Chroococcidiopsis sp. TS-821: one gene and its partner. The protein of the gene in region 1 interacts with the protein of each later gene in a pairwise test. Links are inferred from orthologs where the notes say so. Each region holds a gene or a part of one and is shown on either strand. Other genes may lie near its edges.

What was found.
Region 2: the proteins of ileS (region 1) and B1A85_RS06850 interact in binary tests that used the Escherichia coli proteins (3 or more experiments, as listed by UniProt). The link is inferred for Chroococcidiopsis sp. TS-821 from one-to-one orthologs.

Annotation. Positions count from the first base shown.
Region 1 is NZ_MVDI01000011.1:12,381-20,356, reverse strand. What follows is about bases 1,312-5,142. They hold ileS (isoleucine--tRNA ligase), read right to left. Parts: upstream 4,806-5,142; coding sequence 1,512-4,805; downstream 1,312-1,511. Other genes in these bases: B1A85_RS20025 (Ycf66 family protein), read right to left, coding at 4,924-5,142; B1A85_RS20035 (ParA family protein), read left to right, coding at 1,312-1,468. Outside these bases: B1A85_RS20040 (FMN-dependent NADH-azoreductase), read right to left, coding at 1-386; more of B1A85_RS20035, read left to right, coding at 530-1,311; more of B1A85_RS20025, read right to left, coding at 5,143-5,772; gndA (NADP-dependent phosphogluconate dehydrogenase), read left to right, coding at 6,162-7,643; B1A85_RS20015 (circadian clock KaiB family protein), read right to left, coding at 7,801-7,976. UniProt on the Escherichia coli protein: Catalyzes the attachment of isoleucine to tRNA(Ile). As IleRS can inadvertently accommodate and process structurally similar amino acids such as valine, to avoid such errors it has two additional distinct tRNA(Ile)-dependent editing activities.
Region 2 is NZ_MVDI01000001.1:1,513,494-1,520,578, forward strand. What follows is about bases 1,586-4,525. They hold B1A85_RS06850 (ABC transporter substrate-binding protein), read left to right. Parts: upstream 1,586-2,535; coding sequence 2,536-3,516; downstream 3,517-4,525. Other genes in these bases: xylB (xylulokinase), read left to right, coding at 1,586-1,934; B1A85_RS06855 (sugar ABC transporter ATP-binding protein), read left to right, coding at 3,620-4,525. Outside these bases: rbsK (ribokinase), read right to left, coding at 1-311; more of xylB, read left to right, coding at 447-1,585; more of B1A85_RS06855, read left to right, coding at 4,526-5,143; B1A85_RS06860 (ribose ABC transporter permease), read left to right, coding at 5,140-6,141; xylB (xylulokinase), read left to right, coding at 6,146-7,085. UniProt on the Escherichia coli protein: Part of the ABC transporter complex RbsABC involved in ribose import. Binds ribose. Also serves as the primary chemoreceptor for chemotaxis.

The DNA of each region.
Region 1 (7,976 bases):
AAACCTGCGTATCCTTGATCGGTAACCGTAAAAGTACGATTGACGCGAACAATTTGGTCAATATAGGCTTTAAAGGTTGAAGGTACGCTAAAGTTGTACATTGGGATACCGAACACGTAGCGATCGGCTGCGAGAAATTCATCTACTAGTTCATCTGAAAGCTTAATTGCTTCGTTAAGTTCGGGGGTACGCGCTTCTGGGGGTGTAAATGCAGCCGCGATCCATCCTTCATCAACATGAGGTACTGGGTTTTTCCCCAAGTCGCGATAAGTCAGTGTATCCTCTGGATGGGCATTTTTCCAAGCTGTCACAAACTCATAAGAAAGTTTACGCGAAAAAGAGCGTTCGCCACGAGGACTAGAATCAATATGCAGAATATGTGCCATAAAACAATCATTCCTGAATATAATTTAACAGCATCAACCGAGTAAATTTAGCATTAATTCTACTTTTATGTCTGTCTGCCTTAAGACAGCTAAATCGCAAAATCGATGTCATTAAGAACTAACTTCATTCCAGGATTTCACTAATGGCTTATATCATTGCAACAGCAAACATGAAAGGTGGTGTAGGAAAAACGACACTAAGTGTCAATTTAGCGACTTCACTCGCCAAAGATCATGGTAAAAAAGTTCTTGTTTTCGATTTAGATACTCAAATTAGTGCTACCTTGAGTATGATGTCCCCGACAGATTTCGCTAAGTATCGCAAAACAAAGCGAACTTTGAAATATCTAATTAATCAAGCTATTCAACCAGAAACACGCTCTAAGATTAGCGTGAAAGAAGCAATTCACTACAATGCGTGCAAGCTTCCTAATCTCGATTTATTACCTGGTGATATCGAGCTCTACGATGAATTTGTTGTTTCTGAAATGCTGCATGAAGAAGCATTTGAGGTCGATAGACTTGATTTTGCAACTGTATGGAACCGCTTTGAAAGAAGATTAGTTAAACAGATTTTAGAGCCTGTTCTCGAAAATTATGATTTTATTATTCTTGACTGCGCTCCTGGTTACAATTTGATGACGCGCAGTGCGCTTGCGGCAAGTAACTTCTATATCCTACCTGCCAAATCTGAGCCTTTGTCAATAGTGGGTATTCAGTTACTAGAAAGACGCATTGCTCAACTTAAAGAAAGTCATGCATCCGAGGTAAATCTAAATATTCAATTATTGGGTATTGTCTTTACAATGTCAGGTAATTTAATTACAGGTAGATACTACAAACAAGTAATGCAACGAATTAACGAGGATTTTGAGGCAACACAAATTTTTAAGACACAAATACCTACTGATGTCAATGTTGCTAAAGCCGTTGATAGTTTTATGCCCGTTGTGATGACAAATCCACAATCAGCAGGGGCTAAAGCATTTACTCAAATAACGCAAGAGTTTTTACAGAAATTGCAAGTTGCTGGTAGCGAGCAACAGCAAACGCAATCGGTATCGGTAATGGGTAATCGGTAATGAGAAAAAAGATATTTACCAGTTACCAATTACCTGTTACCTTTTAAAAGTTGCCTGCTAACGCCGAAACGCAGCGCTCGCAAATCAACGGATGTTCCACAGAGTCGCCGACATGCACTGAGTAATTCCAACAGCGATCGCACTTCTTGCCATCGGCGTTAACTACGCCAATAGCGAGTTCGTCGGTTTGTAAGTTGTACTTTGCTTGTTGTACTGCTGCTGGCGAATCGACAAGTTCTACCTGCGAAGCAATGAACAAATAGCGCAGCTCGTCTACACCGTTAGATTGACGTGTCGATGGAGTTGTCGCCTGTTCTTCAGGGACTGATATCGTTTGAGAAAGCGATTCTGTTAGAGTCGTTGGCGCTTTTGATTTTTGCGATAACGCAATACGCATAAATGCTACTAGTAAGTAGCGCAGCGTTGCATAAATGCCGATGAGCTGGAAAACGCGCGGTAGCAGCGGAATCTCATTAACACCGACGAGTACGGCTTTTAACAAACCAAGCGGTAATACAACTAAAGGAAACGCCGCTAGCACAACAGCGATTATCCAAAGTTCGCGGTATACCTTTAACACGTCGCGTAAGTATGCTGGCGATCGCTTAAAGGGCTGCACAAGTTCTGCTAAGTACTGTTGCCAAGTTTTGGACGGTTGCGTTACCAGTGCTGTTGTTTCTGTTATGGGCTGTGGAGCCGTCGCTAAGCTTTGCGCCGTACCGGGGTTTAATGTTTGTAACTGCGCCTTGAAAGCAGCATTAGGAACGTACAGCAACACCTTGGCTTCGAGGGAAGAGCCGATCGTTTTCTCGACGCGTGCTTGTTCGAGGACTTTATTCACCTCGGCGCGCAGTTGTCGCAGTTTTTGCCAGGAATCTGCGAGTTGTGGTTGGTACCACTGTTTTTCTAACTTCACCCAACCGGCTTCAAAGACGGATTTGTACGGCGTCGGATAGGGAAGGTGCTGCCAAATATCTTCTGCCATGTGACACAGTACTGGCGCGATCGCTTTTGCTAAGTTTTCCAGCGCGACGTGCAACACGGTTTGACAGCTGCGCCGCCGCCAAGCATCGGGCGCGCTAATGTAGAGTCGGTCTTTGGCAATATCTAAGTAGAAGTTTGACAAATCCACCACGCAGAAATTCTGCACTGTTTGGAAGAAGCGGAAAAATTGGTAATTTTCAAACGCCTCGCCGATCTCTTGAAAGACTTCTGTTATCCTGTGGAGCATGTAGCGGTCGAGTTCGGGCAATTGTTCGTAAGCTACAGAATGCTTAATCGGGTCAAAATCATGTAGATTACCCAATAAGAACCTTGCTGTGTTGCGAATCTTGCGATACGCCTCGGACAATTGCTTGAGGATATTTTTACTCAGCGGCGCGTCGGCGGTGTAATCAACGGATGATACCCACAGCCGCAGCACGTCAGCGCCGTAGGCAGGTTCTTCTTTTTGATTTTTCCCGCCGTTAATTACGACTTCTGGTTCGATGCCATTGCCGAGCGATTTGCTCATTTTGCGACCTTGCTCGTCGACGGTAAAACCGTGCGTTAAGACGGTTTTGTATGGCGCACAACCATTGACAGCGACGCTGGTGAGTAAACTCGACTGAAACCAACCGCGATGTTGATCTGAGCCTTCTAAATACATATCTGCTGGGTAGCGCAACTCTGGACGCTGTTGCAATACTGCTGCCCACGAGGAACCTGAATCGAACCACACGTCCATCGTATCTGTCCCTTTGCGGTACGACCGACCATTGTTGCGGTAGCTTTCTGGTAAGAGTTCTTCGGTTGATAATTCCCACCAGGCGTCCGTACCCTTTTCGGCGACGATGGCTTGCACGTGCGCGATCGTTTCTGCGTTGAGTAGTGCTTCGCCAGTTTCTTCGTCGTAGAATACAGGAATTGGGACGCCCCAACTGCGTTGTCGCGAAATGCACCAATCAGAACGCTCCGATACCATCGCAGTAATTCGGTTTTCACCAATCGCCGGAATCCACTTTACCTCAGCGATCGCCTTGAGTGCGGCATCGCGAAATCCGTCTACGGAGGCGAACCATTGTTCAGTGGCGCGGAAGATTGTTGGTTTTTTTGTCCGCCAATCGTAGGGGTATTTGTGAACGTACGGTTCTTCTTTGAGTAACGCCCCTGCTGCAGATAGTGCCTCAATCACGGCAGCGTTGCCATCGCCGAGGACATTCATGCCGGCAAATTGTCCGGCTTCGGCGGTAAAATTTCCATCAGCATCGACGGGTGCTAAAATTGGCAGACCGTACCGCTGACCGACGATGTAGTCGTCTTGTCCGTGACCTGGTGCGGTGTGGACTAAGCCTGTTCCTGACTCGGTGGTTACATAATCGCCACCTATCACTACTGGACTTTCGCGGTCAAAGAGGGGATGGCGATAAATTGTGTGTTCTAAATCCTTGCCACTTACTTTCGCTTTAATTGTGAGATTGCTTGCGAGAATCTGTGACAAGCGTTCTACTAAGTCAGTGGCTACGATTATGTATTTAGGTTGCTCGTTGTTAGCAACTTCAACAACCGCATAAGTTAACTCTGGATTAACAGCTACCGCTAAGTTAGCTGGAATTGTCCAAGGCGTGGTTGTCCAGATGGCTACACTGAGATGCGGCATAAATTCGCCTAATGCTGAAGCAGCTTCAGAAAGACGCGTCACAGGAAAAGCTGCATAAAGGCTCCGTGAGGTGTGACCTTCAGGATACTCTAGTTCGGCTTCTGCCAGTGCCGTTTTTGAACTAGGACTCCAATGGACAGGCTTCAGACCGCGATAGATGTAGCCTTTTAACACCATTTGCCCGAATACACCGATTTGCGCTGCCTCATATGCAGGATTTAGTGTTAGATAAGGATTGTCAAAATCCCCCCAAACTCCGTAGCGTTGGAAACTTTTGCTTTGTTCCTCAACTGTCGCCAAGGCAAACGCTTTGGCTTTGCGCCGCAACTCGAGAGGCGTCAGGTTTTGCCGCTCGGCTGCCTTCATGTTTTGTAACACTTTGAGTTCAATCGGCAATCCGTGACAATCCCAACCCGGAACGTAGCGAACCTTACGTCCTTGCAATAACTGAAATCGGTTGATAATGTCTTTGAGAATTTTGTTAAGCGCGTGACCGAGATGCAACGCACCGTTAGCGTAGGGAGGACCGTCGTGCAAAACAAATAACTCGCCAGGGTTGTTCTGCGACAGGCGATCGTATATTTGGTTTTCTGCCCAAAACTTTTGAATTTCTGGCTCGCGCTTTGTTGCGTTTGCTCGCATGTCAAAATTGGTTTTAGGCAGATTAACAGTATCTTTGTAGCTTCCTGGTTCTGTCACAGTTTGATGCCGAGAGATGATCAAGTCGTTTTGCAACTATTATCAACGACAATCCCCTTTCGCTTCAACCTCAATAACGCGCTTTAATTTGGCAATTAGCAAGTGGCTGATACTTCGATCAACTCGGTGATGGATTTTCAGGCGTTTCTGGGTCTGGTGGTGCAGCTTCTTGATGTTTTTCCTCAGCATCTTTCAGCGCGGCTTCTACCAATTCTGGATCAGGTGGGTTAGGGCGCATCAATTCGGGTGCTTCAGGTACGACTTCAGTTTCAGTTACTGCTGCGTCTGCAGTGGAGGCATCTTTTGTATCTTCAGACACATCTGGTGTTGATTCTCCAGCCGCTTGAACAACTTCATCCGCAGCGGTAGACTCAGGCAAAGCCTCCTCTGAAATACCTTCTGGAACCACTTCTACTGAAGTATTTTGCTGTGTTGCCGTAGTAGCGTCTACTTGCTCTGGTAAAGACGTACGATTGTCAATAATTTGAACTGAGTTTGCAGTATTGTTGTTAGTTGTGGGTGTAGGGCTTACCGCAGTTTCTGGAACTGGTGTTTGTTGGCTCAATTGTTGCAACCGCTCTTTTGCAGTAGCTGCACTATTATCTTTACGCTTAGTGAATTGCAACAGCTTAGATAGGAACGAAGACTTGGCAACCTTCTCCTGAACAGTACTTTTTACTTCTTCCGCTGTGGGTGCTACAGTTTGCGAAAGACGTGGAGTGAGCTGTCGTCGGAGTAAGAGCGTTTGGGTGACTGACCACCCCAATAAAGCAACGCCAGCTACTTGACCGAGTAGTACACCCCCTGTGATGCGTCCAGAACACACCCATAGAACTAAGGCGTAGAATAATCCTACCCCGCTCCAAATAAAGTCACCCTTGCGGTGTACCTCAGGAAAAAAGAAAGCTGCCATGTAGATAGCGAGGCTAAAGAAACCTACCGCCAACGCCAGGATGTATGCCAGCATTTGTGGGTTACTCCTTACTGTGTCATCAGACTACATATTTCAATTTTGCGCTTTTATTGTTCAAATAGATACAAATTTAAGCAAATGAGCTAAATCATTCTTGAAATCTACTTATTGGAAGATAAAAACTTAAACCTCTAAGCAGATAAATGTTTTGCTTTTTTTAATATTCTGACAAGGCATTCTCAATGTATTATCTACTTTTGTTCGACTAAAAACACAGGTCAAAAATCTGTCTTTTGCGTGATTTCATCAGAAGACCTGTATTTTAGCTGTAGTTTTGTTCTACTTGTTTAACACTTTTAATCTCTTTTTTACAGAAGATATCTTGAAGTTCGAGCTACCCTGAAGGGAAATCACCTCAATAGCGGAGTTAACAAAGCACACTTATGACACAGCAAAGCTTTGGTGTAATCGGCTTAGCCGTTATGGGCGAAAACCTAGCTCTTAACGTCGAACGCAACGGTTTTCCGGTCGCCGTATACAATCGCACCCCAGAAAAAACAGATGCTTTCATGCACACGCGTGCCCAGGGTAAGAACATAAAAGCTGCGTACTCGCTTGAAGAATTCGTTGGCTTACTTGAGCGACCTCGAAAGATTTTAATTATGGTGAAAGCTGGAGCACCTGTGGATGCAGTGATTGAACAGCTTAAACCATTACTCGATGAAGGCGACATCATCATCGATGGTGGAAACTCTTTGTATGAAGATACAGCACGCCGCACTCGCGAATTAGAACCACTAGGTTTTAGATTTATTGGTATGGGTGTTAGCGGTGGTGAAGAAGGGGCGTTGAATGGTCCGAGCTTGATGCCAGGCGGTACAAAAAGTTCTTACGAATACTTAGAACCAATTTTAACGAAAATTGCGGCTCAGGTAGAAGATGGTCCTTGCGTTACCTATGTTGGTCCTGGTGGCGCTGGACACTACGTCAAGATGGTACACAACGGTATCGAGTACGGCGATATGCAACTGATCGCTGAAGCCTATGATTTACTCAAAAATGCTTTAGGTCTCGACCACAATCGACTACACGAGATTTTTGCCGAGTGGAATACCACTGAAGAACTGAATTCGTTTCTTATTGAAATTACTGCAGATATTTTTAGGTACATCGATCCCGATACAAATCAGCCACTCGTGGAGCAAATCCTTGATGCTGCTGGACAAAAAGGAACAGGGCGTTGGACAGTACAGAGTGCGTTAGAACTAGGTATTGCTATTCCTACAATTACTGCTGCAGTAAATGCTCGCGTGATGTCTTCCTTTAAAAAGGAACGCGTTGCGGCTTCGCAAGTTCTTACAGGTCCTACGGGTAAGTATGAAGGCGATACCGAAGCTTTTATAGATATGATTCGTGATGCGCTATACTGCTCGAAAATCTGCTCTTATGCCCAAGGTATGGCACAGCTAGCAGCTGCCTCAAAAGTATATTGCTACAACCTAAATCTAAGCGAGATGGCTCGCATTTGGAAGGGTGGTTGTATTATCCGCGCTGGTTTCTTAGGTAAGATTCAACACGCTTATCAAGAAGAACCAAATTTACTTAACTTACTTCTAGCACCAGAGTTTAAGCAAACCATTTTGGATCGGCAACATGCTTGGCGCGAAGTGGTAGCCGCTGCCGCTAAATTAGGAATTGCAGTTCCTGCTTTTAGTGCTTCATTAGATTACTTTGACAGTTATCGGCGCGATCGCCTACCCCAAAACCTCACTCAAGCTCAGCGAGACTACTTCGGCGCGCATACTTACGAACGAGTGGATAAAGAAGGGGTCTTCCATACCGAATGGACAAAATTTGATGAAGAGTCTATACAAACATCAACACCAGAGCCATTACAAGCAGATCCAGCAACGACTAACGCTTAGAGGAAATACTAGAAATGTGGTTGCTTAGCGACTAAAGTCGCAGCTAATTAGACAAAAAACACCTGCGTGGTCTAGTTAATTCGTGTAGGAGGTCGAGAAACTTAGGCTAGGAGTGATGGAACTTCTTAAAAGCAGCTAACTCCTAGTCACTTCCTTTTTAAGCATCAGAAGCAGTTAACAGTTGTAACAATTTTTCTACGTTCTCTAAATCGCCAACTAAACGCCGCATTGGTTTTGGCGAAACTTTTATAAGTGTTGGCGTGGCAGCAACTTGAGCGATTTCGGCTTGCTCAGGATGCTTGGTAACGTCAATGATTTTGAGCGTGTATGGAT
Region 2 (7,085 bases), on another replicon or contig:
GCGTTGTCGTCTACAGCAATAATCGCAACTCCTGAAGTTGTTGACAGATCGATATAGACATTGTCAGTTTGGACGCGATCGCTTTGCAAATTTTGTAGTAATTCCTGCCCAAATTGATCGTTCCCTACACGTCCTACAATTGCCGTAGGAACTTCTAACCGCGCCGCTGCTACTGCTTGATTTGCACCTTTTCCGCCAGGTACAGTTGTAAAACTATGTCCTTGTAAAGTTTCGCCAGGAATAGGTAAGTGCGGAACTTTGGCAACCAAGTCCATATTGATACTACCGAAGACAAGGACACGGGAATTCATAAGTTGTTAATTGTAAGTTGTGCATACTTGTACTGTTTCACTTTGAGGTTGCTATAAGTAATTATTTGTAGTTCTTTGATGAAATAGTATTAGTTGCTGCTGCTTTATTTAGTACATAGCGCAATTCAAGAACAAATGACTTTAAATTTACATAAAAATAATGCTGTTGCGATCGGAATCGATCTTGGAACCAGCGGGGTGCGGGTTGTTGCAGTTAATCTTCAAGGTGCGATCGCCGCCCAAGCAACGCGTAACTATCCGTTACTCACGCCGTATCCTGGATGGACAGAACAAAACCCTAATGATTGGATTGAGGCTAGTTTTCAAGCTTTGACTGAGGTAGTTCAGCAATTAGAACATTCCCAGATTGTGGGTTTAGGTCTATCGGGACAAATGCATGGGATGGTTCCGCTTGATGCAGCAGGAGATGTCATTCGACCAGCAATTTTGTGGAACGATCAGCGTACTGGTAAAGCGGTGACGACGATTGAAACGATTGTTCCTCGCCAAGAATTGATTCAACGTACTGGTAACCCAGCAATTACAGGCTTTCAATTACCAAAAGTTGTGTGGTTGCGTGACTCAGAACCGCAGGCGTTTAGTCGGATGCGTCATGTAGTGTTACCGAAAGATTATTTGGGATACGTGTTGACGGGGGAACTTGCGACAGAACCTTCGGATGCTTCGGGTGTGGGGTGTTTAAATTTAGGCGATCGCACTTGGGATTTGGATATTCTCACGGCACTTGATATTAAGGCAAATCTGTTTCCCCAAGTTATGGCATCGACTGCAATTATTGGCAAATTAAAACCGGAAGTTGCCAGGATCACAGGTTTACCCGCAGGTTTACCAATTATTGCAGGTGGGGGTGACAACGCAGCGGCGGCGATTGGCTTAGGAATCTCTAGTACAAATTGCGATCGCGGTAGTCTCAGTCTTGGCACTTCGGGAGTGATTTTTGTCCCTTTGGCACAACCTATTCCGGAACCAGAAGGACGAATTCATCTATTTTGTCACGCTGATGGTGGCTATCATTTGTTGGGTGTCACATTGGCGGCGAGTGGATCTCTGCGTTGGTATCGCGATACTTTTTTTCCAAACTCTAGCTATGATGAGTTGACAAAGTGGGCAAGTAATGCCGATCCTGGATCGGGTGGCGTGATATTTTTACCGCATTTGGCAGGCGAACGCAGTCCTTTTCTTGATTCTGAGGCGCGTGGTGCGTGGCTGAATTTGTCTTTAGCGCATAGTAAAGCAGAAATGACGCGGGCGGTTCTCGAAGGCGTTGCGTATAGTTTGCGTGCAGCGTTTGATGTGATGCAGGAGATTACCCCAATTCGCGAACTTGTTGCTACGGGTGGTGGTTCGCGATCGCCACTTTGGTTACAAATTATTACGGACGTGCTTGGTATCAATCTTGCAAAGCCGATACTAGCTGAAGGTGCAGCATACGGTGCAGCGTTACTTGCATTAGTTGGTTGCGATGTTTATCCCGATCTAGAAGCCTTGTTTCAGATTTTGCCTGCAATTGAAGAATACACTCAACCAGCTTCGCATTCAGCTTATGCTGAAGGATTTCATCGCTTTAGTGCTATTTACGCTGCGCTCAAAGGTGTTAGCTAATAAGCAAATCTAACCATTTTATTGCTATCTACTCACTACCTTTACTTACTATTTGAATTGTTGGCGATCGTTTTAATTGAGTACAAGTAAAACTATTCTTGCTTAAAGTTTTATTTGTGTTGCTATTTATTAATATTAAGTCGCACTATTGTTGAGATATATTAAGGGATTATTTTACTAATTTTTGTGCTAAATTTATTAGTCCCTAGGATATAAGCTGACAGATGGATGTAAAGTAGAAGCCTTGGGGATCATAATTTACAGATGGAGAGTCAATAAGATAAAAGCCTGCAAAAAGAATAAAACGAGCAAACTACATACATTTTTTCATAACTTTTTATCTGTTTTAGTCATAAAAATTAATCTTTGCAGAAGTAGCATCATTGCCTTAAGCTACGTTGCACTTTGATAGAACAGCGGGGCTTGAAGAAGAAACAAAATACAAAAACTAAAGCAGAATTAAAAGCATAAAAAATGTAAACAAGTAAAGCTTGTAACGCTGACAAGATAAATTGCTATGCAATTGTTTTTTGGCAATTTGATTCAGTGATAGCAGGTCAATGATTCTGACTCGTCCATACATGATTTGGTGGAGACAGAAGTGAAAAAAGTAGCGATCGCATTTGGTCTTTTAGGTTTAGTCAGTAGTGCGCTTGTCGGTTGTAACCAGCAAGCGAATCAGGGAGGCACTCAGACGAGTGGTCAAGGTGGTACGCTTAGCTCGGTAGGCGTAACAGTAGGCGATTTAGGTAATCCCTTCTTTGTCCAAATTGGTCGCGGTGCGGAAGCCGAAGCGCAAAAAATTGGCGGGGGAAATGTCAGGACAACAGTTGTGTCAAGTGGGTACGACTTGAACCAACAACTCAACCAAATGGAAAACTTTGTCGCCTCTGGTACTGACTTAATATTACTCAACGCTGCGGATAGTAAAGGCATTGCCCCAGCAGTTATAAACGCGAAACGGGCAGGAATTCCAGTAGTTGCTGTTGATGTAGACGCAGAAGGTGGAGTTGATGCGACAGTGACGTCAAACAACGTACAAGCTGGTGAAGTTAGTTGTCAGTATATTGCAGACCGCTTGAATGGTCAGGGTAATGTTGTTATTATCAATGGACCACCTGTTACCGCTGTAATTGACCGCGTACGGGGTTGCGAGCAAGTTTTTGCGAAATATCCAGGTATCAACGTGCTTTCGCGCGATCAAAACGCTGAAGGTAGCCGCGATGGTGGATTGCGCGTCATGAGCGACTTACTCACTTCCTTCCCCAGAATTGATGCTGTGTTCGCAATTAACGACCCAACAGGCATTGGTGCTGAACTTGCAGCCATACAGGCAAAACGCAATGAATTTTTCATTGTTGGTGTTGATGGCGCGCCTGAAGCAAAACAAGCAATTGAACGCGAAGGCAGCTTATTTGTTGCTACAGCAGCACAAGATCCTTTTACCATGGCAGCACGGGCAGTGCAAATTGGTAACGATATTCGTCAAGGCAATCCACCCGCAGAGACAACGGTTTTGATTCCAGTATCATTAATTACCCGCGATAACGTCGCTGAGTACCAAGGTTGGACAACAAACTAGCAGAGGTTAGGAGTTAGAGGACAGTATTAAAAGTTACATCAATTAATGCTGTCTTACTCCTGCGGTCTTGAGTAATTCCAAATCTCACATCTCAAAATCCAAAATGGTAGTAGCAACGAAGACACCAATATTAGAAATGCAGGGAATTGGCAAGGAGTTTCACGGCGTACCTGCATTGCAGAATGTAGATTTGCAGATTTTTCCTGGAGAAATTCATGCTTTGATGGGTGAGAATGGCGCCGGAAAAAGTACGCTGATGAAAATTCTAGCTGGGGCGTATGCTGCGGATTCAGGTGAAATTCGGATTGACGGTCAACCAGTACGAATTCACAATCCTAGTGACGCGCGGCGAGTCGGAATTGCAATTATTTACCAGGAATTAAACTTAGCACCAAATTTGAGTGTTGCTGAGAATATTTTTATGGGAAGTGAAATTACCAAAGGCGGTGCATTTCTCGACCAAGAACAAATGCAGCAAGAAGCTGCTAGGGTTTTAGAAACTTTAGGCGCAAGTTTTGGACCTAGTACGCTAGTTTCGAGTCTTTCTATTGCCGAACAGCAACAAGTTGAAATCGCGCGTGCCTTAAAAGATCAAAGCCGCATTCTGATTATGGACGAACCAACGGCGGCACTTTCGGATCGCGAGACAGAACGATTGTTTCAGATTGTACGGCGCTTGCGCGATGATGGCATTGCGATTATTTATATTAGCCACCGCATGGATGAGATTTATGCGTTAGCAGATCGCATTAGCGTGCTGCGCGACGGAGAATACATTGGCAGTTTGCTGCACAGCGAAATCTCTGCGGAAAAGTTGATTCAAATGATGGTGGGCAGACCACTACAAGATTTGTATCAACGTCAGCCATCGCCGCGCGGGCGTGTTGTTTTGGAAGTGACAAATTTAAGCGACGGGCGCAAGGTGCAACCAGCAAGTTTGCAACTGCATGCAGGCGAAATTGTGGGTTTGTCAGGGTTAGTGGGTGCTGGCAGAACAGAGTTAGCACGGTTGATTTTTGGGGCTGATGCGAGTGTGAGTGGGGAAGTTGTTTTAGAAGGACGCAAACTAAAGATTTCTAGCCCAGCTGATGCGATTCGCGCGGGGATTGGTTATGTCCCAGAAGATCGCAAAGACCAAGGTTTGTTTCTAGAGATGAGTTCGCGTAAGAATATCACGATGAATGTCTTCGGGCGCGAATCAAAAGCTGGCGTCGTTAATTGGAAAGCTATCGGTGATATTGCCGCAAAAGCAGTCGATAATCTGCGGATTCGCCTTGCTAGCTTATCGATTAGGGCGATGGACCTTTCTGGCGGTAATCAACAAAAGTTACTCTTGGCGCGGTGGTTAGCAATTAATCCCAAGGTGTTATTACTTGACGAACCAACACGCGGGGTAGATATTGGCGCAAAGAACGAGATTTATCACATTATTGCCGCACTAGCAGCGCAGGGAGTTGCAGTTTTGATGATCTCAAGCGAATTACCCGAAATTATTGGCATGAGCGATCGCGTATTGGTGATGCGCGAAGGTGTTTTAGTCGGCGAACTGGATAACTCTCCTGGTCAAGAAATTACGCAAGAAAACATTATGACGCATGCAACAGGCGCAGCAGAGGTAGCACGATGAAGCAAATGCAACTTAAACCAGCAAGAAGTAGAAGCAATCGCGATCGCACTCGCAAACGCAATCGAGTCGGTAATTTAATTCAAGTTGCTGGTATTCTGCCGATTCTTATTATTATTTGTATTTTATTCGCGTTTCTTACCCCTAACTTTCTCACATTAGGTAATTTAATCAACGTTGTTCGTCAAGCATCGATTAATATCGTGCTAGCAACAGGAATGACGTTTGTCATTTTAACGGGTGGAATTGACCTATCAGTGGGTGCCATCTTAGCTGTCTGTGCGGTTGTCTCTGTTGTTATTTCACTTCTTCCAGGGTTTAGCGTACTTGCTGTACCAGCAGCCTTAGCTGTAGGGTTACTTTTAGGTATACTCAATGGTGCGCTGATTGCGTATTTAGATCTGCCGCCGTTTATCGTAACGCTGGGTGGATTGACTGGATTGCGCGGTGTGGCGTATTTATTAGCAAACGGCACAACAGTTATTAATCCTAATTTAAATTTTGCTTGGATTGGCAATGATTACATCGGACCAATTCCTTGGTTAGTGATTATTGCATTATTAACTGTCTTAGTCAGTTGGTTTATTTTGCGTCGCACTGTTCTTGGGGTGCAAATTTATGCGGTAGGTGGTAACGCCCGTGCTGCGCGATTGACGGGTATTAAAGTGAGTTATGTTCTGTTATTTGTCTACGGCGTCAGTGGTTTGCTTTCCGGTTTGGCTGGCGTTATGAGTGCGAGTCGTCTTTACAGTGCAACCGGAATCTTAGGTACAGGTTACGAACTTGATGCGATCGCCGCCGTTATTCTTGGAGGAACGAGTTTTGCCGGTGGCGTTGGGACAATTATCGGTACTTTAATCGGTGCTTTGATTATTGCTACGCTGAATAATGGCTTGACGCTGTTGAATATTTCATTCTTCTGGCAATTAGTCGTGAAAGGTTTAGTAATCATAACCGCCGTCATCATCGACCGCTTGCGGACGCGTTCTCGAAGTCGCTAGAAACATGCTACTTGGCATCGATCTCGGTACTAGTTCGGTGAAAGCATTACTGCTAGACACTAATGGCACTGTCGTTAGGGAAGCTACTTGTGCGTATGCGGTGCAAGCACCACAGCCAGGATGGGCGGAAACTGACCCCGAACAGTGGTGGAATGCTGTTGCGATCGCCGTCAAAAATGCGGTGAAAAATCCTCAAGACGTACAAGCGATCGCACTTTCTGGGCAAATGCATGGCGTTGTGTTAACTGATAGCGAAGGTACGCCGTTACGTCCGGCGATTCTCTGGGCAGATACGCGGTCGAGTGAAATGCTACGAGAATATAATGCCCTCGATTCTCAGCTTCGCAGCAAGCTGGCAAATCCCATCGCCGCAGGTATGGCAGGAGCAAGTTTATTGTGGTTACGTCAATACGAACCTGAAACTTATGCAAAGGCGCGGTGGGTACTGCAACCAAAAGACTGGTTACGCCTGCGTCTGACAGGGAAAGTCGCTGCTGAACCTTCAGATGCGTCGGGAACGTTGCTTTATGATGTTGTCTCCGATTGCTGGGCGCTGGATGTCATTGCTGCCTTAAAACTACGTTGTGACTGGCTACCTGAACTTTTACCATCAAGTAGTAGCATTGCTGGAAATTTAACTTCAGAAGCTAGTGCACATCTTGGGCTAATTGTCAATACCCCAGTAATTGCAGGTGCAGCCGATACCGCAGCAGCTGCTTTGGGTAATGGCTCGATCGAACCAGGAACCGTACAACTCACAGTAGGCTCTGCGGCACAAATTATAACACCGCGTTTGCAACCAATTGTCGATCCTTATGGTCGTACGCATCTGTATCGCGCTGCGCTACCTCATCAATGGTACACATTAGCAGCGATTCAAAATGCGGGACTCGCGTTAGAGTGGGTAAAAGGCGTCTTAGGCTACAGTTGGAAACAAGTATATG